Regions from separate parts of the Variovorax sp. J31P207 genome, predicted to be linked through region 2. Evidence: predicted binding sites of a transcription regulator. Region 2 holds the regulator's gene; the other holds the start of a gene.
What was found. The regulator NrdR, encoded in region 2, represses ribonucleotide reductase genes. The targets are predictions, from matches to a motif close to CACNANATNTNGTG.
Positions count from the first base shown of each region.

Region 1: QTI68_RS20065 (ribonucleoside-diphosphate reductase subunit alpha) is a predicted target of NrdR. The motif match lies at 12,525-12,538, and genes of this name have one in related genera.

Region 1 is NZ_JASZYN010000005.1:468,793-484,040, reverse strand. Features, by position in the region: gene mpl (UDP-N-acetylmuramate:L-alanyl-gamma-D-glutamyl-meso-diaminopimelate ligase) at 1-1,097, opposite strand, end outside; gene QTI68_RS20110 (hypothetical protein) at 1,165-1,764, shown strand; gene QTI68_RS20105 (TlpA family protein disulfide reductase) at 1,761-2,294, shown strand; gene accB (acetyl-CoA carboxylase biotin carboxyl carrier protein) at 2,410-2,874, shown strand; gene accC (acetyl-CoA carboxylase biotin carboxylase subunit) at 2,877-4,226, shown strand; gene prmA (50S ribosomal protein L11 methyltransferase) at 4,242-5,126, shown strand; gene QTI68_RS20085 (zinc-ribbon and DUF3426 domain-containing protein) at 5,171-6,424, shown strand; gene QTI68_RS20080 (carbohydrate kinase family protein) at 6,470-7,372, shown strand; gene QTI68_RS20075 (histone H1-like DNA-binding protein) at 7,436-7,915, opposite strand; gene QTI68_RS20070 (ribonucleotide-diphosphate reductase subunit beta) at 8,113-9,342, opposite strand; gene QTI68_RS20065 (ribonucleoside-diphosphate reductase subunit alpha) at 9,492-12,410, opposite strand; gene ampD (1,6-anhydro-N-acetylmuramyl-L-alanine amidase AmpD) at 12,750-13,334, opposite strand; gene QTI68_RS20055 (sigma-54-dependent transcriptional regulator) at 13,327-14,853, opposite strand; gene QTI68_RS20050 (two-component system sensor histidine kinase NtrB) at 14,858-15,248, opposite strand, start outside.
Region 2 is NZ_JASZYN010000004.1:250,151-265,398, forward strand. Features, by position in the region: gene QTI68_RS15780 (DUF748 domain-containing protein) at 1-231, opposite strand, end outside; gene QTI68_RS15785 (lytic transglycosylase domain-containing protein) at 826-1,671, shown strand; ZMP/ZTP riboswitch at 1,710-1,837, shown strand; gene glyA (serine hydroxymethyltransferase) at 1,879-3,123, shown strand; gene nrdR (transcriptional regulator NrdR) at 3,139-3,582, shown strand; gene QTI68_RS15800 (GspH/FimT family protein) at 3,707-4,279, shown strand; gene pilV (type IV pilus modification protein PilV) at 4,276-4,809, shown strand; gene QTI68_RS15810 (hypothetical protein) at 4,796-5,554, shown strand; gene QTI68_RS15815 (pilus assembly PilX family protein) at 5,563-6,267, shown strand; gene QTI68_RS15820 (pilus assembly protein) at 6,299-8,347, shown strand; gene QTI68_RS15825 (type IV pilin protein) at 8,344-8,784, shown strand; gene ribD (bifunctional diaminohydroxyphosphoribosylaminopyrimidine deaminase/5-amino-6-(5-phosphoribosylamino)uracil reductase RibD) at 8,849-9,946, shown strand; gene QTI68_RS15835 (riboflavin synthase) at 9,990-10,643, shown strand; gene ribBA (bifunctional 3,4-dihydroxy-2-butanone-4-phosphate synthase/GTP cyclohydrolase II) at 10,640-11,800, shown strand; gene ribH (6,7-dimethyl-8-ribityllumazine synthase) at 11,800-12,264, shown strand; gene nusB (transcription antitermination factor NusB) at 12,261-12,794, shown strand; gene QTI68_RS15855 (pyridoxal phosphate-dependent aminotransferase) at 12,791-13,990, shown strand; gene ybgC (tol-pal system-associated acyl-CoA thioesterase) at 13,995-14,447, shown strand; gene tolQ (protein TolQ) at 14,444-15,157, shown strand; gene QTI68_RS15870 (ExbD/TolR family protein) at 15,172-15,248, shown strand, end outside.

The sequences.
Region 1 (15,248 bases), on a different contig from region 2:
TGGCCGCGCCCGGCGGCATCGAGCTTCTGGCGCAGGCCGTCGAGCGTGGTGCGGATCGCGGTCGGATGGTGGGCGAAGTCGTCGTAGACCGTGATCGACCCCGTGGCGCGCTCCACGCTGCCGCGCAGTTCCATGCGCCGCCGCACGTTCCGGAAGCTCGCCAGCGCCGCGGCGGCCTCTGCCGGTGCGACGCCGACATGCTCGGCGGCGACGATCGCCGCCAGCCCGTTCATCTGGTTGTGCAGACCCGACAGCGCCCATTCGACCCGCCCGACCCGCTCGCCGCCGCGCAGCACGTCGAAGGCGTCGTGCGGGCCCGCGGCCTGCCATTCGCCGCCGGCGCCGAAGCGCGCGAGCTCGCTCCAGCAGCCCTGGGCCAGCACCCGCTGCAGGCTGTCCTCGGTGGCGTTGACCACCACCCGCCCCTGGCCCGGGACCGTGCGCACCAGATGGTGGAATTGCCGCTCGATCGCCGCCAGGTCGTCGAAGATGTCGGCGTGGTCGAACTCCAGGTTGTTCAGGATCGCGGTGCGGGGGCGGTAGTGGACGAACTTGCTGCGCTTGTCGAAGAACGCTGTGTCGTATTCGTCCGCTTCTATGACGAAGGGGGCCGCCGCATCGGCGCCCAGCCGGGCCGAGACGCCGAAGTCGAGCGGCACGCCGCCGACCAGGAAGCCTGGCGCCCGGCCGGCGCGCTCGAGGATCCAGGCCAGCATCGAGGTGGTGGTGGTCTTGCCGTGGGTGCCGGCGACCGCCATCACGTGGCGTCCCTGCAGCACCTGCTCGGCCAGCCACTGGGGGCCGCTGGTGTAGGGCGCGCCGGCGTCGAGGATGGCCTCCATCAGCGGGAACTTGGGGCTGCCATCCGCCAGCCGGGCGCGGGAGACCACGTTGCCGACCACGAAGACGTCCGGCCTGAGCGCCAGCTGGTCGGCGCCGAAACCCTCGATCAGCTCGATGCCGAGCGAGCGCAATTGGTCGCTCATCGGCGGATAGACGCCGGCGTCGCAGCCGGTCACCCGGTGGCCGGCTTCGCGCGCAAGTGCCGCCACCCCTCCCATGAAGGTGCCGCAGATGCCGAGAATGTGAATGTGCATCAGTCGATTCTAGGGATGCGCAAGGGCCATCCGCATGCAAGCCGCGCAGTCCGGGCAAAATGGACCGATGGACACGTCGAAGCAGGAAATTGCCGCCACCGCGGCCCGCCTCGTGGTCGAGGAGGGGCTCGAATACGGACCCGCCAAGCGCCGGGCGGTGCGCGATCTCGGGTTGCCCGCGCGCACCGCGCTGCCGAACAACGACGAAGTCGAGGCCGAGGTCCGCGACTACATCCAGCTCTACTGCGCCGACACCCAGCCGCAGGAACTGCATGCGCTGCGCCTGCTGGCGCTCGAATGGATGGAGCGCATGGCGCAGTTCCGTCCGCATGTCGGCGGCGCCGTCTGGCACGGCACCGCGACGCGGCTGTCGGACATCTATATCCAGCTGTTCTGCGACGACTCCAAGTCGGCCGAGATCGCGTTGATCGATCATCACGTCGACTACGAGCCGCGGATGGTCACCGGCTTCCACGGCGAGCAGGTCGAGGCGCTCAGCGTGCATGCCGCCAGCCGCGCGCTGGGCGAGGAGATCGGCGTCCACCTGCTGGTCTACGACCTGGACGACCTGCGCGGGGCGCTGAAGCCCGACACCCAGGGCAGGGTGCCGCGCGGCAACCTGGCGGCGCTGCGGCGGCTGATGGAAAAAGAAAAGGACAACGGATGACTTCGAGCCCGACGCGCCGAGGCTGGCTCTATGGGGGCGTGGCGCTGGTCGCCGCGGCCGCCGGGGCCGGCGGCGCCTGGTGGACCCAGCGCCGTGGCGCGGGCGGCGGCGAGAGGCTCGACGCGGCTTTCTGGGCCCAGCGTTTCGAGCGGCCCGAGGGCGGCGAGGTGGTGTTCGACAGTCTCCGCGGCAAGCCGCTGGTGGTTAATTTCTGGGCCACCTGGTGCCCGCCCTGCGTCGAGGAAATGCCAATGATCGACGCCTTCTTTCGCGAAAATGCCGCCAACGGCTGGCAAGTGGTCGGCTTGGCCATCGACCAGCCCAGTGCGGTACGCAAGTTCCTCGCCAAGACGCCGGTCAGCTACCCGATCGGACTGGCTGGGCTGCAGGGCACCGAACTGGTCAAGCAGATGGGCAACACGGCGGGCGGCCTGCCGTTCACCCTCGTGATCGATGCCGGCGGTTCGATCGCGGCGCGTAAAATGGGAAAGCTCGACGCCGGCGACCTTCAGGCATGGCGACGGGCCTAGTTCGCGGCTAGAATCCAGCCCCTACAAATCCGGTAGTTGGCGTTGAAACGCCGAAATAACCGGATCTTCAGGCGAGTTAAATTCAAATGACCGGCAAAGCCGGCGCTGGAGTCCCATGGATCTACGCAAGCTCAAGACACTGATCGACCTGGTGTCCGAATCCAACATTTCCGAACTGGAAATCACCGAAGCCGAAGGCAAGGTCCGCATCGTCAAGGGTGGCGTCGCCGCGCCGGTCCAATACGTCCAGACGCTGTCCGCGCCGGCCGCGACCGGCGCCCAGCCGGCCGCTGGCGCCCCGGCGGCCGCTGCGCCCGCCGCCGCGCCGGCCGTGGCCGCCGCCACCGGCCACGCGATCAAGTCGCCCATGGTCGGCACCTTCTATCGCTCCTCGAGCCCGGGGGCTCCGGCCTTCGTCGAGATCGGCAGCCAGGTCAAGGAAGGCGACACGGTCTGCATCATCGAGGCGATGAAGATCCTGAACGAGATCGAGGCCGACAAGTCCGGCACCGTGACCCAGATCCTCGGCGAGAACGGCCAGGCCGTCGAATACGGCCAGCCGCTGTTCATCATCGAGTGAGCATGTTCAAGAAGATATTGGTCGCCAACCGCGGCGAGATTGCGCTGCGAATCCAGCGCGCCTGCAGCGAACTCGGCATCAAGGCGGTGATGGTCTATTCCGAAGCCGATCGCGATGCCAAGTACGTCAAGCTGGCCGAGGAAGCGGTATGCATCGGCCCAGCGCCGTCGTCGCAGAGCTACCTGAACATGCCCGCCATCATCTCGGCGGCCGAAGTGACCGACTCGGAGGCGATCCATCCGGGCTACGGCTTCCTGAGCGAGAACGCCAACTTCGCCGAGCGGGTGGAGCAGAGCGGGTTCCAGTTCATCGGCCCGTCGCCCGAATCGATCCGCATCATGGGCGACAAGGTGTCGGCCAAGCAGGCCATGATCAAGGCCGGCGTGCCCTGCGTGCCGGGCTCCGAGGGCGAGCTCTCCGACGACGCCGCCACCAACAAGCGCATCGCCCGGGCGATCGGCTACCCGGTCATCATCAAGGCCGCGGGCGGCGGCGGCGGGCGCGGCATGCGGGTGGTGCACACCGAGGCGGCGCTGGTCAACGCGATCCAGATGACCAAGGCGGAGGCCGGCGCGGCCTTCAACAATCCGGCCGTCTACATGGAGAAGTTCCTCCAGGACCCGCGCCACATCGAGATCCAGATCCTCGCCGACAAGCACAAGAACGCGGTCTACCTCGGCGAGCGCGACTGCTCCATGCAGCGCCGCCACCAGAAGGTGATCGAGGAATCGCCGGCGCCGGGCATCCCGCGCAAGCTGATCGAGAAGATCGGCGAGCGCTGCGCGGCGGCCTGCAAGAAGATCGGCTACCGCGGTGCCGGCACCTTCGAGTTCCTGTATGAGAACGGCGAGTTCTACTTCATCGAGATGAACACCCGCGTGCAGGTGGAGCATCCGGTGACCGAGTTCACCACCGGCATCGACATCGTGAAGACGCAGATCATGGTGGCGGCGGGCGAAAAGCTGCCGTTCACCCAGCGCCAGATCGAGGTCCGCGGCCATGCGATCGAGTGCCGCATCAACGCCGAGGACCCCTACAAGTTCACGCCCTCGCCGGGCCGCATCACGATGTGGCACCCGCCGGGCGGGCCGGGCGTGCGCGTCGACTCGCACGTCTACACCAACTACTTCGTGCCGCCGAACTACGACTCGATGATCGGCAAGATCATCGTCTACGGCGATACCCGCGAGCAGGCCATGGCGCGCATGCGCACGGCGCTCAACGAGACCGTGATCGAGGGCATCCAGACCAACATCGCGCTGCACCGCGAGCTGATGGTGGACGCCAAGTTCATGGGTGGCGGCACCAACATCCACTATCTCGAAGAGTGGCTCGCTGCGCACAAGCGCTGAGCGGGCGAATCAGCCATGTTCGAACTCCGCCTGCTGGCGCCTGAAGACCTGGTCGAGACCGTCAGCGACGCGCTCGACGCGCTTGATGCGCTCAGCGTGTCGGTCGAGGATGCCGACGCGCAGACCGACGCCGAGCAGGCCCTGTTCGGCGAGCCCGGCATGCCGCCGCAGAAGGATGGCTGGCAGCGGTCGCGCGTGATCGCGCTGTTCGCGACCGAGGCCCTGGCGCGCGAAGCAGCGGCGCTGCTCGAGGCGCAGGACTTCTTCGCCGAGTGCCGCCTGCTGGGCCTGGCCGAGGTGCCCGAGCAGGATTGGGTGCGGCTGACGCAGTCGCAGTTCGCGCCGGTCGAGATCACCCCCGAGTTCTGGATCGTGCCGACCTGGCACGAGCCGCCGGCGCAGGCGCGCCAGGTGATCCGGCTCGATCCCGGGCTGGCCTTCGGCACCGGCACGCATCCGACCACGCGCATGTGCCTGCGCTGGATCGCCACGCGCGGCGGCCTGACCGGCCAGCGCGTGCTCGACTACGGCTGCGGTTCGGGCATTCTCGCGATCGGCGCGGCGAAACACGGTGCCACCGACATCGACGCGGTTGACATCGACCCGGCCGCGGTCGAGTCGACCGGCCTCAATGCCGACGCCAACGGCGTTCGGCTCAAGGCCGGCCTGCCGGATGCATCGGCCGGCCGCTACGACGTCGTGCTGGCGAACATCCTTGCGACACCGCTCAAGGTGCTGGCCCCGCTGCTCTGCGCGCATGTCGCGCCGGGCGGCGCGCTGGTGCTGGCCGGCATCCTCGAGCGCCAGGCCGACGAGCTGAAGGCCGCCTATGCGCCCTACGCGGCGCTGGAGGTCAGCGACAGCGAGGACGGCTGGATCCTGATGACCGCAAGGCTGTAGAACGCCGAGGCTGTTGCCTCTGGCAACAATACAATCGGCGCCACATGAGCCTGGTCACCCGCTGCCCCGCGTGCGACACCACTTTCAAGGTGGTGAGGGACCAGCTTCGCATCTCGGACGGCTGGGTTCGCTGCGGACGCTGCAGCCAGGTGTTCGACGCCACCATCGACCTGCAGGAAACACCGCCGGCCTCCTCCAGCCCCGCGGTCGCGGCGCCGGAGCCGGCGCCTGAGCCGAGCGAGCCGCCGCCGCACACCGAGTCGGAGCCGCCGGCGGCCACCGCAGCCGAAACGGCCGACACTCCTGCGGAAGCGATCGCCGAGACCGACTTCTTCGACGACGAACAGGCGTCGGGCCCGGTACCGCTGGCCCCCGCTGGTGCTTTCCTTGCTGCGAGCCCCATGTCGTGGCCCGATGCGGATTCGCTGCTGCTCGGCGATCAGGGTCGCACGGCCGTGCGGCCTCCCGTGCCGCCGCCGCTGGCCTTCCCGGACATCGACCTCACACTGCCGTCGCGTCCTGCCCCTTCGGCCAGCGCGGACACGCCGCAGGAGGCCGACGACAGCGGCCACATGCAACTCGAGAAGGCGCTGCGCCGCGCCCGCATCAAGTCGGCCAAGATCGCCCGCGCGAAAGCCAAGGAGCAGGCCGCTGCCGTGGCCGAGGTCGCGCCGGTGGTGCAGGCCGCGAGCGAGCCCGAGCCGGCAGCGGGCAGTGCCGCAGCGGGCAGTGCCGATGCGGCATCGGCTGCAGCGCCTCACGCCGAGCCGATGCCCGCCTTCCTGGGCATCGACGAGGCCCCGACGGGCTGGCGGCGACCCGCGGTGCGGCGTTCGCTGATCGCTGCCGCCGTGCTGGCCGCTCTGCTGCTGCTGGCCCAGGTCCTGCATCAGGAGCGCGACCTGATCGCAGCCCGCCAGCCCGCCTTGCGGCCGCTGCTGGACGGCCTGTGCCGGGTCACCGGCTGCACGCTGACCGCCCTGCGGCAGATCAACGACATCAAGATCGACGGCGCCTCGTTCGCGCGCGACAAGGAGGGCGACGGTTTCCACCTCGGCTTCACGGTGCGCAACAGCGCGACCCTGCCGCTGGCGATGCCCGCGGTCGAGTTGTCGCTGCTCGATACCCAGGAGCGGGCCGTGGTGCGGCGCGTGCTCATGCCTTCCGATTTCGGCGCGCCGGCGGTGCTGCCGGCGCACGCCGAGCGCTCGGCCTCGCTGGCCCTGCGCCTCAGCGGCGACGAGGCGGCTTCGATGCCGCCGGTCGCCGGCTTTCGTCTCGAGGCGCTCTATCCCTGAGCGCCACCGGCTTTCAGCTTTTTCAATCCAACCAGTGGCTCTTCCATGGCAGCAGTGATTTGCGGTTCTCTCGCGTTCGACACCATCATGACTTTCGAAGGGCGGTTCGCGGACCAGATCCTGCCGGACCAGTTGCACATCCTCAACGTGTCCTTCCTGGTGCCGGGCTTGCGGCGGGACTTCGGCGGCTGCGCCGGCAACATCGCCTACAGCCTGAACGCCCTCGGCGGCACCGCGCTGCCGATGGCGACGGTCGGCAGCGACGGCGCCGACTACATCGAGCGCCTGCGCACGCTGGGCATCAGCACCGAGTTCGTGCGCCAGGTCGGCGACACGTTCACGGCCCAGGCCATGATCATGAACGACCGTGACAACAACCAGATCACGGCCTTCCATCCGGGCGCGATGCAACAGGCGCACATCACGAAGGTGGCCGCGCGCGACGACATCAAGCTCGGCATCGTCGCGCCCGACGGCCGCGACGCCATGCTTCAGCACGCCGAGCAGTTCAAGGCGGCCGGCATCCCGTTCGTCTTCGATCCGGGCCAGGGCCTGCCGATGTTCGACGGCAAGGAACTGGCGCATTTCGTCGACCTGGCGAGTTGGGTGGTGGTCAACGACTACGAGGGCAAGATGCTGTCGCAGCGGACCGGCTGGAGCCTGGCGGAGATCTCGAAGCGGGTCGAAGGCCTGGTCGTGACGCTGGCGGCCGAGGGCTGCGAGGTGTGGACGAACGGCGAGCGCGAGCATGTGCCGGCCGTGACGCCCGCGGCGGTGGTCGAGCCGACCGGCTGCGGCGACGCCTGGCGCGGCGCCTTGCTGTTCGGACTCGAACAGGGCTGGGCGCTGGCGCGCTGCGCTGCCTTGGGCAACCACCTGGGGGCGCTCAAGATCGCCCAGCGCGGCCCGCAGAACTACCAGGTCGACCGCAAGGCGCTGGGCCTCTGACCCCATGAAAAAAGCCCGACACCTTTCGGTGTCGGGCTTGTGCCTTCAAGGCCGCTGAAAGACTCAGGGCTTGCTGGCCGTCGGGAACGGCCAGGCAGCCTGCGGGTTCAGCGTGGTCTGTGCAGCAGGAGCAGGCGCTACGGCAGCCTTGGCGGGAGCCTTCGCAGCCTTCTTGGCAGCGGGCTTCTTCGCGGCTTTCTTGGCAGCGGGCTTTTTCGCCGCAGCCTTCTTCGCCGGGGCCTTCTTGGCAGGCGCCTTTTTCGCAGCGGCCTTCTTCGCCGGGGCCTTCTTGGCTGCTGCCTTCTTGGCAGGGGCCTTCTTCGCCGGGGCCTTCTTGGCCGCTACCTTCTTGGCGGGGGCCTTCTTGGCAGGCGCCTTCTTGGCGGCGACCTTCTTGGCCGCTACCTTCTTTGCCGGAGCCTTCTTGGCCGCGACCTTCTTTGCCGGCGCCTTCTTGGCTACGACCTTCTTGGCGGGAGCCTTCTTTGCCGGAGCCTTCTTTGCAGCGGCTTTCTTAGCCGGCGCTTTCTTTGCAGTTGCCATTTCTATTTCTCCTTGATCAAGTTGAAAAAATCAACCTTTTGAAGCACTCCACGCATGTTGGTCAGCGTGAAGCGATTCATGGCGTTGGAACGGATTCCAGCACCATGAACACCGTCGCCCTCAGCAATGCCGCACTCTCCGGTGCAGTGTGTTGCTGAAGGCTATTTCTGAATGCACTTTGTTCTTGTCGGAAAGTCTCAGTCCCAGGAGAGCGCACCGCCCGATTGATACTCGATCACGCGGGTTTCGAAGAAGTTGCGCTCCTTCTTGAGGTCAATCATTTCGCTCATCCAGGGGAAGGGGTTTTCTTCGTTCGGGAAAAGCGTTTCGAGGCCGATCTGCTGCGCGCGCCGGTTGGCGATGTAGCGCAGATAGCCCTTGAACATGGAGGCGTTCATGCCGAGCACGCCACGCGGCATGGTGTCTTCGGCGTACTTGTACTCGAGCTCGACGGCCTTCATGAAGAGGGCCTTGATCTCGGCCTTGAACTCGGCCGTCCAGAGCTGCGGGTTCTCGAGCTTGAGCTGGTTGATCAGGTCGATGCCGAAATTGCAGTGCATCGACTCGTCGCGCAGGATGTACTGGTACTGCTCGGCGGCGCCGGTCATCTTGTTCTGGCGGCCCAGCGCGAGGATCTGCGTGAAGCCGACGTAGAAGAACAGGCCTTCCATGAGGCAGGCGAAGACGATCAGCGACTTCAGCAGGGTCTGGTCGGTCTCGTGGGTGCCGGTCTTGAAGTTCGGGTCGCTGATGGCGTCGATGAACGGGATCAGGAACTGGTCCTTCTCGCGGATCGACGGCACTTCGTTGTAGGCGTTGAAGATCTCGCTCTCGTCCAGGCCCAGCGATTCGACGATGTACTGGTAGGCGTGCGTGTGGATCGCTTCCTCGAAGGCCTGGCGCAGCAGGAACTGGCGGCATTCGGGCGCCGTGATGTGGCGGTAGGTGCCCAGCACGATGTTGTTGGCGGCCAGCGAGTCGGCGGTCACGAAGAAGCCGAGGTTGCGCTTGACGATGCGGCGCTCGTCCTCGGTCAGGCCGTTGGGGTCTTTCCAGAGCGCGATGTCGCGCGTCATGTTCACTTCCTGCGGCATCCAGTGGTTGGCGCAGGTGGCGAGGTACTTTTCCCAGGCCCACTTGTACTTGAACGGCACCAGCTGGTTGACGTCGGTCTGGCCGTTGATGATGCGCTTGTCGGCGGCCTTGACGCGGTGCGCGGCCGGCGCGACGGGCACTGCCGTTTGCGCGGGGCGCAGCGCTGCGCCGTCATCGAGCGTGCGCGCAGCGGAAGAAACTTGGGGAGCAATTTGCGAAGTCGGGAACTCCGACGAGCGGGCGACTGGCGCGCCGCTGTTCGATGGGTGCCGCAATCCTTGAGGCAGATCCTTTGGCAAGGAGGGCTTGACTTCTTCGTCCCAGGTCAACATAGAAAAATCCAATGCTCAAATTATGTGAGCAACGATGTGAGTTGCAAAGTGCTCCTCACATCGCGCTTCAATTATGTGGTCGTTATGTTGTTCGCATGCATCGCAATTTGTCAGTCGATGCCGCGAACCACGACAACTTCAGGCCGACATCACTGGCAGGCTTCGCAGGTCGGATCGTCGACGCCGCAGAACGCGATGTCGGTGGCGGGCATCGCGCTGAGTTGCGCTTGCGCTGCGCGCGCTGCCGCTTCGAGTGCGCTCATGCCCGATGAAGCATCGCCGCTGCCCGACGACACGGCGTTGAGGCGACCCGATTGCACGGTCGACTTCTCGGCGTGCGTCGCGCTCTGCGTGCGCAGGTAGTAGGTGGTCTTGAGACCGCGCAGCCAGGCCAGCTTGTAGGTGTCGTCGAGCTTCTTGCCCGATGCGCCGGCCATGTAGATGTTGAGCGACTGCGCCTGGTCGATCCACTTCTGGCGCCGTGCCGCGGCCTCGACGAGCCAGGTGGTCTCGACCTCGAAGGCGGTGGCGTAGAGCGCCTTGACGTCTTGCGGCACGCGGTCGATCGGGCGCAGCGAGCCGTCGAAGTGCTTCAGGTCCATCACCATCACGTCGTCCCACAGGCCCAGGCGCTTGAGGTCGCGCACCAGGTAGTGGTTGATGACCGTGAATTCGCCCGACAGGTTGGACTTGACCGACAGGTTGCCGAAGCAGGGTTCGATCGAGGCGTCGACGCCGATGATGTTCGAGATGGTGGCGGTCGGCGCGATGGCGACGCAGTTGGAGTTGCGCATGCCGTCGGTCTTGATCTTCTGGCGCAGCGCGTCCCAGTCGAGCGTCGACGAGCGGTCGACCTCGACGTAGCCGCCGCGGGCCTTCTCGAGCAGGTCGAGGGTGTCGGGCGGCAGCACGCCCTTGTCCCACAGCGAGCCCTTGTAGCTCGAGTACTTGCCGCGTTCGCGCGCCAGCTCGGTCGAGGCCCAGTAGGCGTGGTAGCAGATCGCTTCCATGGATTCGTCGGCGAACTGCACGGCGTCCTGCGAGGCGTAGGGGATGCGCAGCTCATAGAGCGCGTCCTGGAAGCCCATCAGGCCGAGGCCGACCGGGCGGTGGCGCAGGTTGGAGTCGCGCGCCTTCTTGACCGCGTAGTAATTGATGTCGATCACGTTGTCGAGCATCCGCATCGCGGTGGAGATGGTGCGCTGGAGCTTGGCCTGGTCGACCTTGCCGTCCTTCAGGTGCTGCAGCAGGTTGACCGAGCCGAGGTTGCAGACCGCGGTTTCGGTGTCGCTGGTGTTGAGCGTGATCTCGGTGCAGAGGTTCGACGAATGGACCACGCCGGCGTGCTGCTGCGGCGAGCGCACGTTGCAGGCGTCCTTGAAGGTGATCCAGGGATGGCCGGTCTCGAACAGCATCGTGAGCATCTTGCGCCAGAGGTCCGACGCCTGCAGCGTGCGGCTCGGCGTGATCTCGCCGCGGGCGGCCTTTTCTTCGTAGGCGACGTAGGCGGTCTCGAAGTCGAGGCCGAACTTGTCGTGCAGGTCGGGCACGTTCGACGGCGAGAACAGGGTCCAGCTGCCCTTTTCCATGACGCGGCGCATGAACAGGTCGGGGATCCAGTTGGCCGTGTTCATGTCGTGCGTGCGGCGGCGGTCGTCGCCGGTGTTCTTGCGCAGTTCGAGGAATTCCTCGATGTCGAGGTGCCACGTTTCGAGATAGGTGCAGACCGCGCCCTTGCGTTTGCCGCCCTGGTTGACCGCCACCGCGGTGTCGTTGACCACCTTGAGGAAGGGCACGACGCCCTGCGATTCGCCGTTGGTGCCCTTGATGTGGCTGCCGAGGGCGCGCACGCGGGTCCAGTCGTTGCCGAGGCCGCCGGCGAACTTCGACAGCAACGCGTTTTCCTTGATGGATTCGTAGATGCCGTCCAGGTCGTCGGGCACGGTGGTCAGGTAGCAGCTCGACAGCTGCGAGCGCAGGGTGCCGCTGTTGAACAGGGTCGGGGTGCTCGACATGAAGTCGAACGAGGACATCACCTCGTAGAACTCGATGGCGCGGGCTTCGCGGTCGATCTCGTTGAGCGACAGGCCCATCGCGACGCGCATGAAGAAGGCTTGCGGCAGCTCGATGCGCGACTTGCGCACGTGCAGGAAGTAGCGGTCGTACAGGGTCTGCAGGCCGAGGTAGTCGAACTGCAGGTCGCGCTCGGGCTTGAGCGCCGCGCCCAGTCGGGCCAGGTCGAACTGCAGCAGCTTCTCGTCGAGCAGCTCGTTGTCGACGCCCTTCTTGATGAAGTGCGGGAAGTAGTCGGCGTAGGCCTGGGCCCGTTCGGCCAGCGGCACTTCGCGGCCGATCACTTCCTTGAAGATCGTGTGCAGCAGCAGGCGGGCGGTGGCGAAGGTGTAGTCGGGGTCTTTCTCGATCAGCGTGCGGGCGGCCAGGATCGAGGCCTTGTAGACCTCGTCGAGCGGCACGCCGTCATACAGGTTGCGCATGGTCTCGGCCACGATCGGGCCGGCCGTGATGCTGTCGCCGAGGTCGGTGCAGGCGGATTCGATCAGGCCCTTGAGCTCGTTGAGGTCGAGCGCGACGCGCTCGCCACGGTCCAGCACGTGCAGCGTGGAGACCGCGATCGGGGCTTCCTGCTCGCCCTGCTTGCTGCGCTCCTGGGAGCGGCGCTCGCGGTACAGCACGTAGGCGCGTGCGATTTCGTGGTGGCCGCCGCGCATCAGGCCGAGCTCGACCTGGTCCTGCACGTCTTCGATGTGGAAGGTGCCGCCGCCGGGACGCGAGCGCACCATCGCGCGCACCACGGCCTGGGTCAGGCTGTCGACCGTCTCGCGCACGCTGGCCGATGCCGCGCCCTGGGTGCCGTGCACGGCGAGGAAGGCCTTCATCATCGCGATCGCGATCTTGTTGGGCTCGAAGGGCACCACCGCGCCGTTGCGGCGGATGATCTGGTAGTGGGCCAGCGCGTTGCCGGCCGGTGAGCCGGCGACATCGCGCTGCTGGAGCGGCGTCGAGGAAGCGGAATGGGAGGCGGAGGGGGTGTTCAGGGCAGTTTGCATGCGAAACCTCGGTTGGCAATTCTTGTTGGGGCGGCGGTGCCAGGGCGGCCATGGGTTTGGGCGTCGGGCGCCGGGCAGGACACACTATATCTAGGGTCCCATGGGTCTACAACCCACTAGATGTAGTGTTTTCCATAAATGTTAAAAAATGTTTTTAGGTGCATGGCGAGGCTGGAATGCGCTTGTGCCCCGTGTCCGTTGATCGACGTTAGCGCAGCCCCCGTCCGACGGGCGTTGCGGCCGTTTTTGGGCTTGGAAACCGCATGGTTGCTGCACTTGGGCCGCTCTGGGCAAGCCGTCGTGCGGACGCATCGCGAGCCGTCCGGCGATTGAAAAAAACTAGCGGCCGATGGTGTCCGGGGGAAACATCGCGCCGTCCCAGCCGAGCTGCTCGCGCAGCAGGCGCCAGTCGAAGCCGGCGCCCGGGTCTTCCTTGCGGCCGGGTGCGATGTGCTGGTGGCCGGCGATGAAGCGGATCGGGTGGCGCTGCGCAATCGCCGGGCAGAGGCTGGCCAGGGTCTCGTACTGGGCACTCTCGAAGGGCCCGCCCTCGATGCCTTCGAGCTCGATGCCGATCGAATCGTCGTTGCAGTTGGCGCGGCCGCGCCAGGACGACGCACCGGCATGCCAGGCGCGGTCGTCGCAGCTCACGAACTGCCAGAGCTCGCCATTGCGCCGCACATAGAAGTGCGCGGAGACCTCGAGGCCGCGGATGCTGCCGAAGTAGGGATGCGCGTCCCAGTCGAGGCGATTGGTGAACAGCTGCTGGACCTGGTCGCCGCCGTACTGCCCCGGCGGCAGGCTGATCGAATGCAGCACGATCAGGTCGATGTCGGCGCCGGCCGGCCGCGGTCCGAAGTTGGGCGAGCGCAGCGGGCGCGCGAAGCGATACCAGCCATCGCGCCAGAGACCGGGCTCATTCATCGGCGCCGTCGCCGTTCGGAGTCGCGATGCCCAGCCGCGCGATCCGATAGCGGATCTGTCGCAGGCTCAGGCCCAGCCGGGCCGCCGCGGCGGTGCGGTTGAAGCCGGTTTCCTGCAGCGCGCGGATCAGGATCTCGCGCTCCTGCTGGTCGAGGTAGCCCTGCAGGTCGTTCGGCACCTCGGCGGCGCCGCCCTTCGGGGGCGATGCGATGGCGGCCGCGGACGGGGCGGCGGCGGCGTAGGCCGGCGCGGCCGGCTCGCGCAGCGGCAGCTCGCTCGGCTGCAAGGTGCTGTCGACGAAGTCGAGGTGCAGCATGTCGCCGTCGCTCAAGGCCACGGCCCGGTGCAGCAGGTTCTCGAGTTCGCGCACGTTGCCGTGCAGCGGATGCTCGGCGAGCAGCTGCAGCACCTCGGCCGACAAGGTCGGCACCGGCATGCCGGCATCGCGCGCGATCCGCGCCAGCAGGGCCTTGCACAGCGCCGGCAGGTCGCCGCGACGCTCGCGCAGCGCGGGCACCGCGATCTCGATCACGTTGAGGCGGTAGAACAGGTCTTGCCGGAACCGGCTGGCCTGGACCTCGGACTGCAGGTCCTTGTGGGTGGCGCTCACGATGCGGACGTCGACCGCGTCCTCCTGGGTCGAGCCGATCGGCCGCACGCTGCGTTCCTGGATCGCGCGCAGCAGCTTGGACTGCATGGCCAGCGGCAGGTCGCCGATCTCGTCGAGGAACAGCGTGCCGCCGCGCGCAGCCTGGAAATAGCCATCGCGGTCTTGTGCGGAGCCCGTGTAGGAGCCCTTACGGGCGCCGAAGAACTCGGCTTCGAGCAGGTTCTCGGGAATGGCGCCGCAGTTGACCGCGACGAAGGGACCGTCGCTGCGCTGGCTGCAGGCATGGACGGCGCGGGCGACCAGTTCCTTGCCGGTGCCGGATTCGCCGCGCACGAGTACCGGCGCCATGCCGCGCGCCACCTTGGCGATGCGGGCCTTGACGATGCGCATCGGCTCGGAGTCGCCGACCAGCCGCTCGAGTGCGGCGGCGCCGCCGCTGCCGACCGCGCTGGCGATCTTGGCGCCGTCGTCGACCCGGTCGTCGACCGGCCGGGCCGCCCGCGCCCCGGCCAGCTGCGCGGTGGCCTGCACCGCGGAAGCCACCACGGCACGGAACTGCTTCAGGTCGACCGGCTTGGTGAGGTAGTCGAAGGCGCCGGCCTTGAGGGCCTCGACCGCGTTCTCGGCCGAGCCGTAGGCGGTCATGACGACGCAGCGCTCGCCGCGCTGGTCTTGCTGGATGCGCTGCAGGATCTCCATGCCGAGCCCGTCGGGCAGCCGCATGTCGGTGATCACGGCGTCGAAGCGGCCGGCGTCCAGGTGCTGGGAAGCCTCGGCCACGCTGCCGGCGGCTTCGACCCGGTAGCCCTCGCGCAGCAGCGTGAGTTCATAGAGCGTGCGCAGGTCGGGTTCGTCGTCGACGACCAGGATCTGGGCGGGGCGCGGCGTGGACGGATGGAGGGTGCTCACGCGGCTATTGTGTCAGCCGGGTCTCGGCGTCGGCAAACGAAACGAAGAACTCGTTGCCTTCGGGCCCGGCCGCCGACAGTGCGCGGCGCTCGTAGCCGATGGTGGCGCCGTGCCGCTCGCACAGCTCGCGGCACAGGAACAGGCCCAGGCCGCTCGAGCGGCTCTCGGACGAAAAGAAAGGTTCGAAGAGATGCCGCTGCACCGCCGGTTCGAGCGGCGCGCCGTCGCTCCAGATCTGCAGCGTGGCCCGGCCGGCGGGGTTGAGCCGGGTCGCCACCTGGATCGAGCCGTCGCGGTCGCCGGCGTAGCGCGCCGCGTTGTCGAGCAGGTTCACGAGGATGCGGCGCAGGTGCTCGATGTCGAAGCGGACGTCGCGACCCGGCGCGTCGAGCACC
Region 2 (15,248 bases):
GGCGGTGGCGATGCGCAGGTCGTTCACCGCGAGTTCGAGGGTCCAGGGCTTGAACTCGATCTTGCCCACCGTGACCTGGCGGCCCAGCTTGTCGCTGGCGATCTTCTGCACCTGGCCCTTGACGATCGGCGGTACCGCCAGCCAGGCGATCACCCAGACCGCCAGCAGGATCAGCAGCGTCCAGAGCCCGCGCCGCACCCATTTGTTCTGTTTCAGCAAAGCAGCATTCATCGACGGGGAGTGTGCCCCAAACCCGTGGCGGCCCCAAAGTGAGAAAGCCCGGCGGCTCGACGCGAAGTCAGGCCTCCGGGCTTGATGGCGGGCGAAACACCCATGCCATCTTTTCGCTCGACCGGAAGTTCAATCGTTCCGGTCATGCTGGCAGCAAGGGATTGCCACCGTTGGGCCTCAGCCGCTGGACCGTCGGATTTTGCTCGTCGGGCCACTGGACCTTGGTAGACGCCTGATAGCTCAGGCAAGTAGAGCCTATGCGCTATGCGGATGGATTGCAAATCGCGTTTTCAATGGACTCCGCGCCACCGATTCGTGCACTATTTCATACATTTCTTTACATCGAAATTAGAATATCAGACCTATTTCATATTCTTGACCAGATATTTAGCGGTCCCTAGAATGCCAATCTTTCCCGAGCCCCCGAGTGGCCGGACTCTCCCAAATCCGCTGCCGGCATCTGCCGGCTTGATCAGGCGGCCGCGCTCTCTCCCTCTTTTCGCGCGGGCCTGATTCGTACCAATCCAAGCGCCGCTTCCTTTCTGCTCCGCCCCCGTGGCGCTGCGATCGGGTGCCGCACAGAAAGGAAGAGCGATGAAACAGGCGTTAGATGCCACAGCCCGCGGGCTACGGACCTTCGTGTCCGATGTGGTCGACGGCTTCTTCGAGATCACCCACAACAGCTTCGCCCTGCTCGGCCTGGCCATCGTGTTCGCCGTGCTGGCGCTGGCCGCCCGCCCGGACCTGCGCCAGACCGGCGAAGAGCAACTGATGGGCTGGCTGCAATCGCGCAAGCCGGCGCCCGAGGCCGTCGAGGTCAGCGACCTCGAGCCCACCGCGATCGAGCGGACCACCGCTGCCAGCCCCCATGAACTGCCCAAGCAGCAGGCCGCGGTGGCCTACTGGCTCAGCAAGAAGTACCGGGTGGCAGCCGAGCCGTTGAGCGTGCTGGTCGCCGAGGCGTTCGACCTCGGCAAGAAGACCAAGCTCGACCCGACCCTGATCCTGGCGATCATGGCGGTCGAGTCCAGCTTCAATCCCTTCGCCCAGAGCCAGGTCGGCGCCCAGGGCCTGATGCAGGTGATGACCCGGGTCCACGGCGAGAAGTACGAAAGCGCCGGCGGAACCCTGACCGCCTTCGACCCCGTGACCAACATGCGCGTCGGCGTCAAGGTGCTGCAGGAATGCATCGCCCGCGCCGGCTCCCTCGAGGGCGGCCTGCGCTACTACGTCGGCGCCGCCAATCTGACCGAGGACGGCGGCTATGCCGGCAAGGTGCTGGCCGAGCACGAGCGGCTGCGCCAGGTGGTCGCCGGCCGCGCGCCGCCCACGACGACGCCGGCGCCGCGCACCAATCCGGTCCAGGTCGTGGCGCCGCCGGCAGCGGCCAAGCCGGCCCAGCCCGATCCGCAGCAAGTCGCCCTGCTCGGGGACTCGTAGCCCTTCGGGCCGCGCCGGCGCCCGCGGTCGGCTACACTCGGCCGGCACGCGACTGGCGATAGGCGCAACCCTTTTCAGGTGCATTGCGCTGACGTGGACTACCACTGGGAAGCGTGCCGCCCGCGGTTCGTTTGCGGGTGATCAGCCGTTCGCCTGGGCAGCCCTTGTTTGGTTGAAGAACAAGGACCATCGTCTTGAAGGACTGCCATGTACCACCGCAACATCCTGGTCGAACAGACCGATCCTGAAATCTGGGCTGCCATCCAGGCCGAGAACGCCCGCCAGGAGCACCACATCGAGCTGATCGCGAGCGAGAACTACGCCTCGCCGGCCGTCATGGCCGCCCAGGGCTCGCAGCTCACCAACAAGTACGCCGAGGGCTATCCCGGCAAGCGCTATTACGGCGGCTGCGAGCACGTCGACGTCGCCGAGCAGCTGGCCATCGACCGCATCAAGCAGATCTTCGGCGCCGACGCCGCCAACGTGCAGCCGCATTGCGGCGCCTCGGCCAACGAGGCCGTGATGCTGGCCTTCCTGAAGCCCGGCGACACCATCATGGGCATGAGCCTGGCCGAAGGCGGCCACCTGACCCACGGCATGCCGCTCAACATGAGCGGCAAGTGGTTCAACGTCGTGAGCTACGGCCTGAACGCCGAGGAAGCCATCGACTACGACGCCATGGAACGCAAGGCGCACGAACACCTGCCCAAACTGATCATCGCCGGCGCCTCGGCCTATTCGCTGCGGATCGACTTCGAGCGCTTCGCCAAGGTCGCCAAGGATGTCGGCGCCATCTTCATGGTCGACATCGCCCACTACGCCGGCCTGGTGGCCGCGGGCGTGTACCCGAACCCGGTGCCGCACGCGGACGTCGTCACCTCGACCACCCACAAGAGCCTGCGCGGCCCGCGCGGCGGCATCATCCTGATGAAGTCGCAGCACGAGAAGGCGATCAACAGCGCCATCTTCCCCGGCCTGCAGGGAGGCCCGCTGATGCACGTGATCGCGGCCAAGGCGGTGGCCTTCAAGGAGGCGCTGTCGCCCGAGTTCAAGGCCTACCAGCAGCAGGTCGTGACCAATGCCCGGATCGTCGCCGAGACGCTGACCGAGCGCGGCCTGCGCATCGTCAGCGGCCGCACCGAAAGCCACGTGATGCTGGTCGACCTGCGCGCCAAGGGCATCACCGGCAAGGAAGCCGAAGCCGTGCTGGGCGCCGCCCACATGACGATCAACAAGAACGCGATCCCGAACGACCCCGAGAAGCCGATGGTCACCAGCGGCGTGCGCATCGGCACGCCGGCGATGACCACCCGCGGCTTCAAGGACGAGGAAGCGCGCGCCACCGCCAACCTGATCGCCGACGTGCTCGAGAATCCGCGCGACGCCGCGAACATCGATGCGGTGCGGGCCAAGGTGCACGCGCTCACGAGCCGCTTCCCGGTCTACAAGTAACCGGCACGACAGCGCATGAAGTGCCCCTTCTGCGGTCATCTGGAGACCCAGGTCATGGAGACCCGGGTGTCGGAAGACGGCGACTTCGTGCGCCGCCGGCGCCAGTGCGGTGGCTGCGACAAGCGCTTCACCACCTACGAGCGGCCGGACGTCAACTTCCCGGTGGTGGTCAAGAAGGACGGCAGCCGGGCCGACTTCGACACCGCCAAGGTGCGGGCCTCGATGATGCTGGCGCTGCGCAAGCGGCCGGTCGGCATCGAACAGATCGACAACGCGCTGCTGCGCATCGAACAAGAGCTGCTGTCCAGCGGCTTGCGGGAGATCGAATCGACCAAGGTCGGCGAACTGGTCATGCGCGAGCTCAAGCGGCTCGACAAGGTGGCCTACGTGCGCTTCGCCTCGGTCTACCGCAGCTTCGAGGACGTGGACGAGTTCAGGCAGTTGCTCAGGGACATCTGACACCCTGACCTCACATTGGTCGTGGTTTGTCGACCCTGGCCGCAATCCGCCGTCTGTCATGACGATGCGCCCCTCGGGCCGTTGAGCGTCGGCCAGGGGTCCGGCCGCGCCTAGCATCCGGGCGGTGATACCCACCCTGCCTCTTCACCTGTCCCGCCCCCTCGGTCGATCCACGGGTCTCAGCACGATCGAACTGGTCACGGCGCTCGCCATCGCCGCGATCCTCGCTGCCCTCGCGATGCCGAGCTTCGGCGGCGTCATCGAACGCTATCGGCTGCGCCGCGCCGGCGAGGACATGACCGCCACGATCTACCTGGCGCGCGCGGAGGCGCTGCGGCGCGGCGGCCACGTCACGCTGCGCAAGGCCTCGCCGCCCGGCTGCGTGGTCCGCGAAGTCGCCGACTGGAGCTGCGGATGGCAGATCCTTGCCGAGGTCCCCGAAGACGGCACCCGACGCGCCGGCGACGAAATCCTCCAGGCCTGGCCCGCACCCGAGCACGTGAAGGTGATGTTCCGCACCGCGCAAGCGACCTCGCAACTCTCCCTGAACCGTTGGGGACGCTTCGGCAACACCCTCGGATTCAGCGTAGCGCTGAGCCCCGCCCGCAACGACGACAAGATCGCCGCAATGGTCCTGTGCATGTCCGCCGGCGGTCGACTCCAGGCGTTCCAGCAGGCCGACAAATGCCCCGATTGAGCCGCCAGGCCGGCATCAGCCTGCTCGAGTCGCTGGTAGCGATGTCGATCCTCGCGGTGGCGGTGCTGGGCATGCTGGGCGTGCAGTTGCGAGCGCTCGCCGAAACCCAGACCAGCGTGCGGCGTGCCCAGTCCGTGCGGCTGATCGAGGATTTCGCTGAGCGCATCAAGACCCACCCCCAAGGCTTTGGCCCGCCGCAAGACCAGTCCGACGAACCGGGGCCGATGCTGGCCCGGGCCGACTGCCGAATTGCCGCCTGCGACGCCGGAATGCTGGCGCACTGGGATCTCGCAGCCTGGAAGCTGGCGATCGCGGACACCCTGCCCCGCGGCGCAGGCCAGGTCTTCGCAAACAGCGGCCACGAAGCCGGTCGCGGGGAGCTGCTCGGCGTGATGGTGGCATGGCGCGCCAACGAGCGCACAGAGGGCGATGCGGCCTATCGCAAAGCCCTCGTGGTCGACTCGCCGGCCGGTTTGGGTCTGGATTGCCCGACGGGCCTCATCTGCCACCTGGCGCATGTCCAACCTTGACCGTCCGCGTCCGCGCCCGGGCCGGGAGCGCGGCCTGAGCCTGCTCGAACTGCTTGCGGGGCTGGTGGTCGGCATGCTGGTCGTGATGTCGGCCCTGGGCACGCTGCTGCTGTCGCGCGAGGCTGCCGGCGCCGTCTCCGACCTCGGCCAGTTGCGGCAGCAAAGCGCCTATGCGCTGCACGTGATCGGGCTGCAGTTCCGCCAGGCCGGCGCCGTCGAGTTGATGCGCAACGAGGTCACCGGACTCCACGCGTTCGGTCCCAGCCGTGCGCAGGCGGGCGGCACGGACTTCGCCGTGTTCGGCATCGATGGCAAGGGGGCCGCGCCCGACAAGGTCTCAGTCGCCTTTGCCGCCACCGCCTGGGCGAAGGCACCGGGGCAGTTCGACTGCAGCGGCTCCGGCGTTTCCGGCGGCGAGCGCGTCGACGCGACCTTCGAAGTCGATGCCAAGGGCCAACTGAGCTGCACCGGCCGCCGAAAGCAGCCGCTGGTCAGCGGTGTCGCCGACTTCCAGGTCCGCTACCGGGTCGCCAGTTCCGGCGGCGTCCGGATCATGGAGGCCCGCGAGGTCGAGGCGCTGAAGCGCTGGGGGGCCGTCGCCGCGATCGAGATCTGCCTCGACCTGCAAGGCAACGAAAAAAGCCCGCACCGAGTGCAGGTCTACCGGGGCTGCCATGGCGACCGGCCTTCCAACGGACGAGCGCACCTGGTGTCGCGCAACGTCTTCAGCCTGCGCCCGCAATGAGGCCCCGGGTGCGAAGCCGCGCGTCCCGCCAACGCCAACGCGGCATCGCGCTCTTCGTGGTCTTCGTGGTGGTGCTGCTGACCACCCTGCTGGTGCTCGGGTCCTCGCGCATCGCCCTGATCAACGAAATGGCCACCGGCATCGACAGCGACCACCAGCGCACGTTCGAGGCCGCGCAGGCCATGCTGCGCGACGCCGAATCCGACATCCGGGGCCTGCAAGCCGATGGCTCGCCGTGCGTGGGCCCGGGTTGCCGGGCCTGGAGCGTTCTGGATGCCGCGGGTGGACGCGCGTTCTACCCCACCGATGCCGGCGAACTGTCGGACCTGCAAGCCGCCCTCGGCGGCAGGTCACCCTCCTGCGCGGCGGGGATCTGCGTCCCCGATCGCGTGATGGCGCAGTTCTGGACCGACGCGGCGGCACTGGCCGCGATGAAGAAGGTGGCGGCGTCCCATGGCGCCTACACCGGGGGCGAGACGGCCGGCGGCGGCCATCCCCTGCTGGCCTCGGGCGCGGCGCAGCGAGCCTGGTACTGGGTCGAGCTCCTCCCCTACGACACCGCCGTGGCGACCCGTGGCGGATCGGCCGAGGCGCTCGCCCCCGACAGCGAGACGCCCTTCGTCTACCGGATCACGGCCATCGCCCAGGGGCACCGGGCAGCCACGCAAACCGTCCTCCAGACCACGCTGGTATGGAAACGGCATCGCTCCTGAGGCCCGGATGACCCTCCACAGCACTTTCGGCATGAACTTGCTGTCCGCCATCGTGTCGACCGGCTGGGGAAGCGTCGCGGCCCTCGCCGAACCCCTGCCGCTGAGCACCGCGCCCGTCGACATCGCGGCCCTGTCTTCCCTGGTGGCCAGTTCAGGTTCGAGCCGGCTCGACGCCGCACTCTTCGTGGCCGCCTACGACGCGCGGGGCTGGAGCGGTTCGATCACCGGCTATCGGATCCGGGCCACGACCGCTGCTCTCGACACTGCCGGTCTGTGGGGCACCGCGAACCTCATGGATGCCCGCGACGACCGCTGGCCCGCCACCCGCCTGGTGCTCTCGGCCAGGACCGAAGACGGTGCCACCACCGGAATCTCCTGGAAGTGGCCCGCGCTCTCGCTGGCCCAGCAGCAGGCACTCATGACCGTCGATGGGGTCCTCGACACCGCCCCCGATGCCGCCGAACGGGCCAAGGAAAGGCTGGACCACATCCGGGGGGACCGCACCCGCGAGCAGTCGGCCACGCCGCCCGGACCGCTGCGGGCGCGCCCATCGCGCCAGGGTGACATCGTCAATTCCAAGCTCTGGCTGCTCGCGGGACCGCCTTCGAGCCCGCACGCCGCCGAAAATCACGCGGCCTTTCGCGCCGCGAGCCGCTTGCGCCCCTCGATGCTCTATGTCGGCGGCAACGACGGGCTGCTGCACGGGTTCGATGCAGTCTCGGGCGAGGAGAAGATCGCCTACCTGCCCGAAGGCCTGCACCCCAGGATCGGGTCGCTGACCCAACCCGGCTACCAGCACGCCTATTTCGTCGACGGTTCGCCGCTTGGCGGCGACCTCTATCTGGGGCCGCCCGGCAGCCGCGATGCCCGCCAGTGGAGAACCTACCTCGCGGGCTTCCTCGGCGCCGGCGGCCGGGGCTATTTCGTGCTGGACGTCACCGATCCGAGTACCTTCGACGCCGTCAATGCAGCCGCGCTGGTGGTGCTCGACCGCACCCGCACCGCCGGATTGGACCGGGACATCGGGCACCTGACGAGCGCCCCCGTGATCGAAGCCGGCGATCCAGCACTCAGCCGCCAGATCGCGCGCATGAACAACGGCCGCTGGGCGCTGGTGATGGGCAACGGCTACAACAGCGCCGACGAACGGGCTGTCCTGCTGATCCAGTACCTCGACGAAGGACGGGAACTGTTCAAGATCGCTGCCGAGGGCGACAAGGTCGCGGGCCGCGGCAACGGGCTTTCGGCGCCTCGCCTGATCGACCTCGACGGCAACGGCACCCCCGACCTTGCCTATGCGGGCGACCTGCACGGCAACCTCTGGAAGTTCGACCTCGGCGCAGTCTCGCCCGGTCAATGGGAAGTCGCCTTCGGCGGGGTTCCCTTGTTCATCGCGACCCGCCCCGGCTCCGTCGTGTCGCGCCAGCCGATCACGACCGCACCGGTCTGGAAGGCGCATCCGGACGGCGGCGTGATGCTGGCATTCGGGACCGGGCGCGAACTCACGGTCGCCGACCGCGTCGACAGCCAGGTGCAGACGGTCTACGGCGTCCGCGACGATTCCGCGGTCAGCGGCGTCAGGACACAGGGCCAGGGCCCGATCTACACCGGCCGCGCCGCGCTGGTGGCGCAGAGCATGCGCACCGGCGCGGGCCGTGGTCCCGGCACGGTGTCGTCCAACCCCGTCCCCTACAGCGGCAGCCAGGCGCGCAGAGGGTGGTTCCTTGATTTGCCGGTCGCGCGCGAGCGCGTGCTGCAGCACCCGAGCTGGTTCGAGGGCGACCTGATCGACATCTGGAGCATCGTTCCGGCGAACGCCGACGGAACGAAAACCAGCCCGGCACGGCACTTTCGAACCACGATCGACATCGTCAACGGCGCGGCGCCCAAGTCGCCGCTCTACGTCGACGTGCCGGCGGCGACCGCCGGGCAGCCGTCGCGCATCGAGACCGGGCCCGGCGTCGGCATCCGGGGCGCCCAGCAAGAAATCGGCGTGTCCGCCCCCGGCGTGCAGGCGCCGCCTGCCCGGCATCGGCTCGGCACCTTCATCCGGCGCCCGAGCTGGCGCCAGATGCAATGACGCCGAGGCGCGGACCCCGGCGAACGGCGGCCTTCTCGATGATCGAGGTCATGGTCGCCCTCGCCATCGTGGCCATCCTCGCCGCCCTTTCGCTGCCGAGCTACCACGAAGCCGTTCGGCGCGGCCGGCGCGCCGAAGCCCGGACCGGGTTGCTGCAGGCGGCGCACTGGCTCGAGCGCGTCGCGACCCACACGGGCAGCTATCTCGACGACGAAGCCGATTTCCCGGAGACCTTGAAAGGCGTGCCTTCAAACAGCTATGCCATCGGCTTCGAGGCCTCGCAGGCCAGGGGCAGCGGCTACACTTTGACCGCCACCCCCCGGGGCGCCCAGGTCGGCGACAGATGCGGCGGCTTCACGCTCGATCAGGCCGGTCTCCGGGGCCTCGCTTCCGCCAGCGCCACCGAGGCCCTCCAGGCCGAATGCTGGAACCGCTGAAAGTCCGATCCTGAGCACCACCACGCCCCCCCGCCCGCCCACGCATCCGACCCCGTCCGAAGCGATGCTTCTCGCCTTCTCGCTGGCGCAGGAGGCCAGCACCATGGCGCCTCCGAATCCGGCGGTCGGCTGCGTCATCGTCGCGCCCGACGGCCGGATCGTCGGCAGCGGACACACCCAGCGCACCGGCGGCCCGCACGCCGAAGTGATGGCCCTGCGCGACGCCGCTGCCCGCGGCGCCTCGACCGCTGGCGCGACCGCCTTCGTCACGCTCGAACCCTGCGCCCACCACGGCCGCACCGGCCCCTGCTGCGATGCGCTGGTCGAGGCCGGCATCCGCAGGGTCGTGGCGTCGATCGCCGACCCCAACCCGAAGGTCGCAGGCCAGGGCTTCGAGCGCCTGCGCGCCGCCGGCGTCGAGGTCGAAGTCGGGCCGCTGGCGATGGAGGCGCGCGAACTCAACCTCGGCTTCTTCAGTCGGATGGTCCGCCAGAGCCCCTGGGTCCGGCTCAAGGCCGCGGCCTCGATCGACGGCAAGACCGCACTCGAGAACGGCACCAGCCAGTGGATCACGGGCGAGCGGGCCCGCGCCGACGGCCACGCCTGGCGCGCCCGCGCCGGCGCCATCCTGACCGGCGTCGGCACGGTGATCGAGGACGACCCGCGGCTGGACGTCCGGCTGGTCGAGACCGTGCGCCAGCCGCCGCTGGTGATCGTCGACAGCCGCCTGCAGACCCCGCCCGACGCCCGGCTGTTCGAGATCGGGCGCCCGGTCTGGATCTACGCCGCCGCCCGCGACGAGGCCAAGGCCCTCGCGCTCGAAGCCCGCGGCGCCACCATCAGTTGCCTGGCCAACGCCGACGGCAAGGTCGACCTGGCCGCCCTGCTCGCCGACCTGGCCCGGCGCGAGGTCAACGAACTGCACGTCGAGGCCGGCCACAAGCTCAACGGCTCGCTGATGCGCGAGGGCCTGGTCGACGAGATCCTGCTGTACCTGGCGCCGAAGTTCATCGGCGATGGCCTGGGCATCGCCAGCCGGCCCCATGCGGGCGGTCCGCTCACTGCGCTGGACGAGGCCCTGGCGCTCGAATTCCGGTCGTTCGAGGCGATCGGGCCCGACCTGCGGATCGTCGCCCGCGTCGCCGGCCGGGACAAGTTTTAGGCAGCGGGCCGGGCAGCCCCCGCATCTCTGCGAAAATGCGGCGATGTTCACCGGAATCATCACCGGCGTGGGGCGCATCGCCGCCGTCCACGACCTCGGCAGTTCTTCCTCCCACGGCAAGCGTCTCAGCATTGCGGTGCCCGACGGCTATCTGGACGACGTGGGGCTCGGCGACAGCATCGCGCTCAACGGCGCCTGCATGACTGTCACCACCCTCGACCCGGCGCAAAAGCTGTTCACCATCGACATCTCGGCCGAATCGCTCGACAAGACCGCAGGCCTGTCGGAGGCGCAGACACGGGTCAACCTCGAGAAGGCGCTGCGTGCCAGCGACCGGCTGGGCGGCCACATCGTGTCCGGCCATGTCGACGGCATCGGCACGGTGCGCCGTTTCGAACCCGTCGGCGAAAGCTGGGAGCTGCGCGTGCTGGCGCCGCCGGCGCTGGCCCGCTTCCTGGCCTACAAGGGCTCGATCACGATCAACGGCGTCAGCCTCACCGTCAACAGCGTGAACGACGTCGCCGACGGCAGCGAGGTCAGCATCAACCTGATCCCGCACACGGTCGAGAACACCGCGCTCGGCGGCCTCACGGCAGGCAGCCAGGTCAACCTCGAGATCGACACCGTTGCCCGCTACGTGGAGCGCATGCTCCAGGCCGGCGCCATCCAACCACCTACCCAAGACAAGCTCCCATGAATGCATCCGTCACGCCGATCGGCGCCCCGCGCAGCGGCCGTGCGCCCGCACCGATATCACCGGTCGAAGACATCGTGGCCGAGCTGCGCGCCGGCCGCATGGTGATCCTGGTCGACGAGGAAGACCGCGAGAACGAAGGCGACATCGTGCTCGCCGCCGACCATGTCACGCCCGAGGCGATCAACTTCATGGCCCGCCATGCGCGCGGCCTGATCTGCCTCACGTTGTCGCGCGAGATGTGCGAGCGGCTGCAGCTGCCGCCGATGGTGGCGCGCAACGGCGCCAAGCACTCGACCGCGTTCACGGTCTCGATCGAGGCCGCCGAGGGCGTCACCACCGGCATCTCGGCCGCCGACCGTTCGCGCACCGTGCAGGCCGCGGTGGCGCCCAACGCCGTGGCCGCCGACCTGGTCCAGCCCGGCCACATCTTCCCGCTGCAGGCGGTCGACGGCGGCGTGCTGATGCGCGCCGGCCATACCGAAGCCGGCTGCGACCTGGCGGCCATGGCAGGCTGCTCGCCGGCCTCGGTGATCTGCGAGGTGATGAACGAAGACGGCACGATGGCGCGCCTGCCCGACCTGCAGCTGTTCGCGGCCGAACACGACATCAAGATCGGCACCATCGCCGCCCTGATCGAGCACCGCAGCCGCACCGAGACCTTGGTCGAGAAGGTCGGCTGCCGCGAGATCCAGACCGCCTGGGGCCCCTTCACCGCCCACGCCTTCAAGGACAAGCCCAGCAACGGCGTGCACCTGGCGCTGGTGCGCGGCAAGTGGGATGCCGGCGACACGGTCGACGTGCGCGTGCACGAGCCGCTGTCGGTGCTCGATGCGCTCGAAATCAACCGCGCGCTGCATTCCTGGAGCCTCGACGCCAGCCTGGCGCATCTCGCGGCCCAGGGCAAGGGCGTGGCCGTGCTGCTGAACTGCGGCGAGACCGGCGCCGAGCTGCTGTCGCAGTTCGACGGCACGGCGCGGCCGGCGCAGGCGCCCGAGCGCGGCCGCATGGACCTGCGCAGCTACGGCATCGGCGCCCAGATCCTGCGCGAGTGCGGGGTCCACAAGATGAATCTGCTCGGCACACCGCGCCGCATGCCCAGCATGGCGGCCGGCTACGGCCTCGAGATCGCCGGCTACATCTCGAAAGAAAACTTCTGATGCAACACGCGAACAAGGGCGCCGACGTCGCGCTCGACGGCAAGGGCCTCCGCATCGGGATCGTGCAGGCGCGATTCAACGAAGACATCACGGACGCATTGGCCAAGGCCTGCCGGGATGAACTCGCGGCGCTCGGCGTCGCCGACGACGACATCGAGCACGTGAGCGTGCCCGGCGCGCTCGAAGTCCCGGTGGCGCTGCAGGCGCTGGCCGAGCGCGAGCGCTACGACGCCCTGGTGGCGCTGGGCTGCATCATCCGCGGCGAGACCTACCACTTCGAACTGGTGGCCAACGAGTCCGGCGCCAGCGTGAGCCGGCTGGCGCTCGACTACCGCATCCCGATCGCCAACGCGATCCTGACCACCGAGAACCTCGAACAAGCCGTGGCGCGACAAACCGACAAGGGCCGCGACGCCGCGCGCGTGGCGGTCGAGATGGCGCAGCTGCTCGCCACCCTTACATGACCGAAGACACCAAATCATCCAGCGGCAAGCCGCGCCAGACCCGCACCGGGCTCACCAGCACCGGGGCGCGCAAGGCCGCCGCCAAGTCGAACCGCAGCCGGGCCCGCGAGTTCGCCTTGCAGGCCCTCTACCAGCACCTCGTGGGGCGCAACGACGCCGCCTCGATCGACCAGTTCACACGTGACCTGGCCGGCTTCCACAAGGCCGACGCGGCCCACTACGACGCGCTGCTGCACGGGTCGATCGAAAGCGCCGACGAGCTCGACGCCCTGATCGTGCCGCTGCTCGACCGCAAGCTGGAGGAGATCTCGCCGATCGAGCATGGCGTGATGTGGATCGGCGTCTACGAATTCAAGCATTGCCTCGACGTGCCCTGGCGCGTGGTGCTCAACGAATGCATCGAGCTGGCCAAGGAATTCGGCGGCACCGACGGCCACAAGTACGTCAACGCGGTGCTCAACGGTCTGGCGCCCCAACTGCGTCCCGACGAGGTGGAGGCCGACCGGTTGAGCGGCAAGGCGAAGCCATGAGGATTTCGCAGCGGGCCGAACGGATCGAGCCGTTCTATGTCATGGAGGTCGCGAAGGCGGCCTCCAAGCTGGCGCGCGAGGTCGCCCACACCGACCGGCCGATGATCTTCCTGAACATCGGCGAGCCCGACTTCACGGCGCCGCCGCTGGTGCAGGAAGCCGCTGCGCGCGCGGTCCGCGCCGGCGCCACGCAGTACACCCAGGCCACCGGCCTCGAGCACCTGCGCGAGCGCATCAGCGGCTGGTACGCCGAGCGCTTCAAGATCGACGTGCCGGCCCGCCGCATCGTCATCACGGCCGGGGCCTCGGCCGCGCTGCAGCTGGCCTGCCTGGCACTCATCGAAGCCGGCGACGAGATGCTGCTGCCCGACCCCAGCTACCCCTGCAACCGCCACTTCGTGACCGCGGCCGACGGCCGCGCCGTGCTGGTGCCGACCACCGCGGCCGAGCGCTTCCAGCTCAGCGCCGCCAAGGTCGAGGCGGCCTGGACCGAGCGCACCCGCGGCGTGCTGCTGGCCTCGCCCTCGAACCCGACCGGCACCTCGATCGCGCCCGACGAACTGCGCCGCATCCACGAGGTCGTGAGCGCGCGCGGCGGGATCACGCTGATCGACGAGATCTATCTCGGCCTGTCGTACGACGACCAGTTCGGCCAGACCGCGCTGGCGATCGACGACCAGGTCATCAGCATCAACAGCTTCAGCAAGTACTTCAACATGACCGGCTGGCGGCTCGGCTGGCTGGTGGTGCCCGATGCCCTGGTGCCGGCGGTCGAACGCCTGGCGCAAAACCTCTTCATCTGCGCCAGCACGGTCTCGCAATACGCGGCGCTGGCCTGCTTCGAGGCCGACAGCATCGCCGAGTACGAGCGCCGCCGGGCCGAGTTCAAGGCCCGTCGCGACTGGTTCATCCCGCAGCTGAACGCGCTGGGGCTCAAAGTGCCGGTGATGCCCGACGGCGCCTTCTACGCCTGGGCCGACTGCTCCTCGTTGGCCGAGAAGCTCGGCATCGACGGCAGCTGGGATTTCGCCTTCGAGGCGATGCAGCAAGCCCATGTCGCGGTCACGCCCGGACGCGACTTCGGCAGTGCCGAGACCGGACGCTTCATCCGCTTCTCGACCGCCAGCTCGATGGCGCACCTCGAGGAGTCGGTGGCCCGCCTGCGCGCCTGGGCCGGCGCCGCCGTTGCCGCCTGACCGAATGAGCTTTGCGCTGCCCATTCGCGTCTACTGGGAGGACACCGATGCCGGCGGCATCGTGTTCTATGCCAACTACCTGAAGTTCATGGAGCGCGCCCGCACCGAGTGGCTGCGCTCCCTCGGCATTGCCCAGCGCCAGCTGCGCGAGGACACGGGCGGCATCTTCGTGGTCAGCGAAACCCAGCTGAAGTACCACCGCGCGGCCCGGCTCGACGATGAACTGCTGGTTACAGCCGAGCTGCGCCAGATCGGCTCGGCGTCCCTGATAATCGCCCAGCGCGTGCTATCAAATTCAGAGCAAGGCGCAGCATCGGGCCCGGCCCTGCTGTGCGAAGGCACGATCCGCATCGGCTGGGTCGATGCGGCCAGCCTGCGGCCCGCACGCATCCCGCGCCAAGTTTCGGGAACCCTCGAGCGCTTCGCCGGCTCCATGTCTCAACCTCTCAAGCCATGAATCAACAAGACCTGTCGATACTCTCCCTCCTGCTCCACGCCAGCCTGCCGGTGCAGCTCGTGGTGCTGCTGCTGATCGTGGTGTCCGTCGCCAGCTGGGCGGCGATCTTCCGCAAGTACTTCGCGCTCAAGCGCACCCGCTCGCTCAACGAGGACTTCGAGCGCGACTTTTGGTCCGGCACCAGCCTCAACGAGCTGTTCTCGTCGGCGGCCCAGAACGCCAAGTTCGCCGGCCCGATGGAGCGCATCTTCGCCTCCGGCATGCGCGAATATCAAAAGCTGCGCGAACGCCACGTGTCCGACACCGGCACCCTGCTCGACGGCTCGCGCCGCGCCATGCGGGCCAGCTACCAGCGCGAGCTCGATGCGGTCGAGCAGAACCTGTCCTTCCTGGCCACGGTCGGTTCGGTCTCGCCCTATGTCGGCCTGTTCGGCACGGTCTGGGGGATCATGCATGCCTTCACCGGCCTGGCCGCACTGGCGCAGGTGACGCTTTCCACCGTCGCGCCCGGCATCGCCGAGGCGCTGGTCGCCACCGCGATCGGCCTGTTCGCCGCGATTCCCGCCGTGGTCGCCTACAACCGCTTCGCGCGCGAGATCGACAAGATCGCGATCGCGCTCGAGACCTTCATCGAAGAGTTCTCGAACATCCTGCAGCGCAACCTCACGGCCCACGTGAATCCGGCGTCGGTGACCCCGGCCGGCCGCTGAACGGAGCCCGCACCATGCCCGCCATGTCCTCCCGCGGCCGCGGCCGCCGCACGATCAACGAGATCAACATGGTCCCGTTCATCGACGTGAT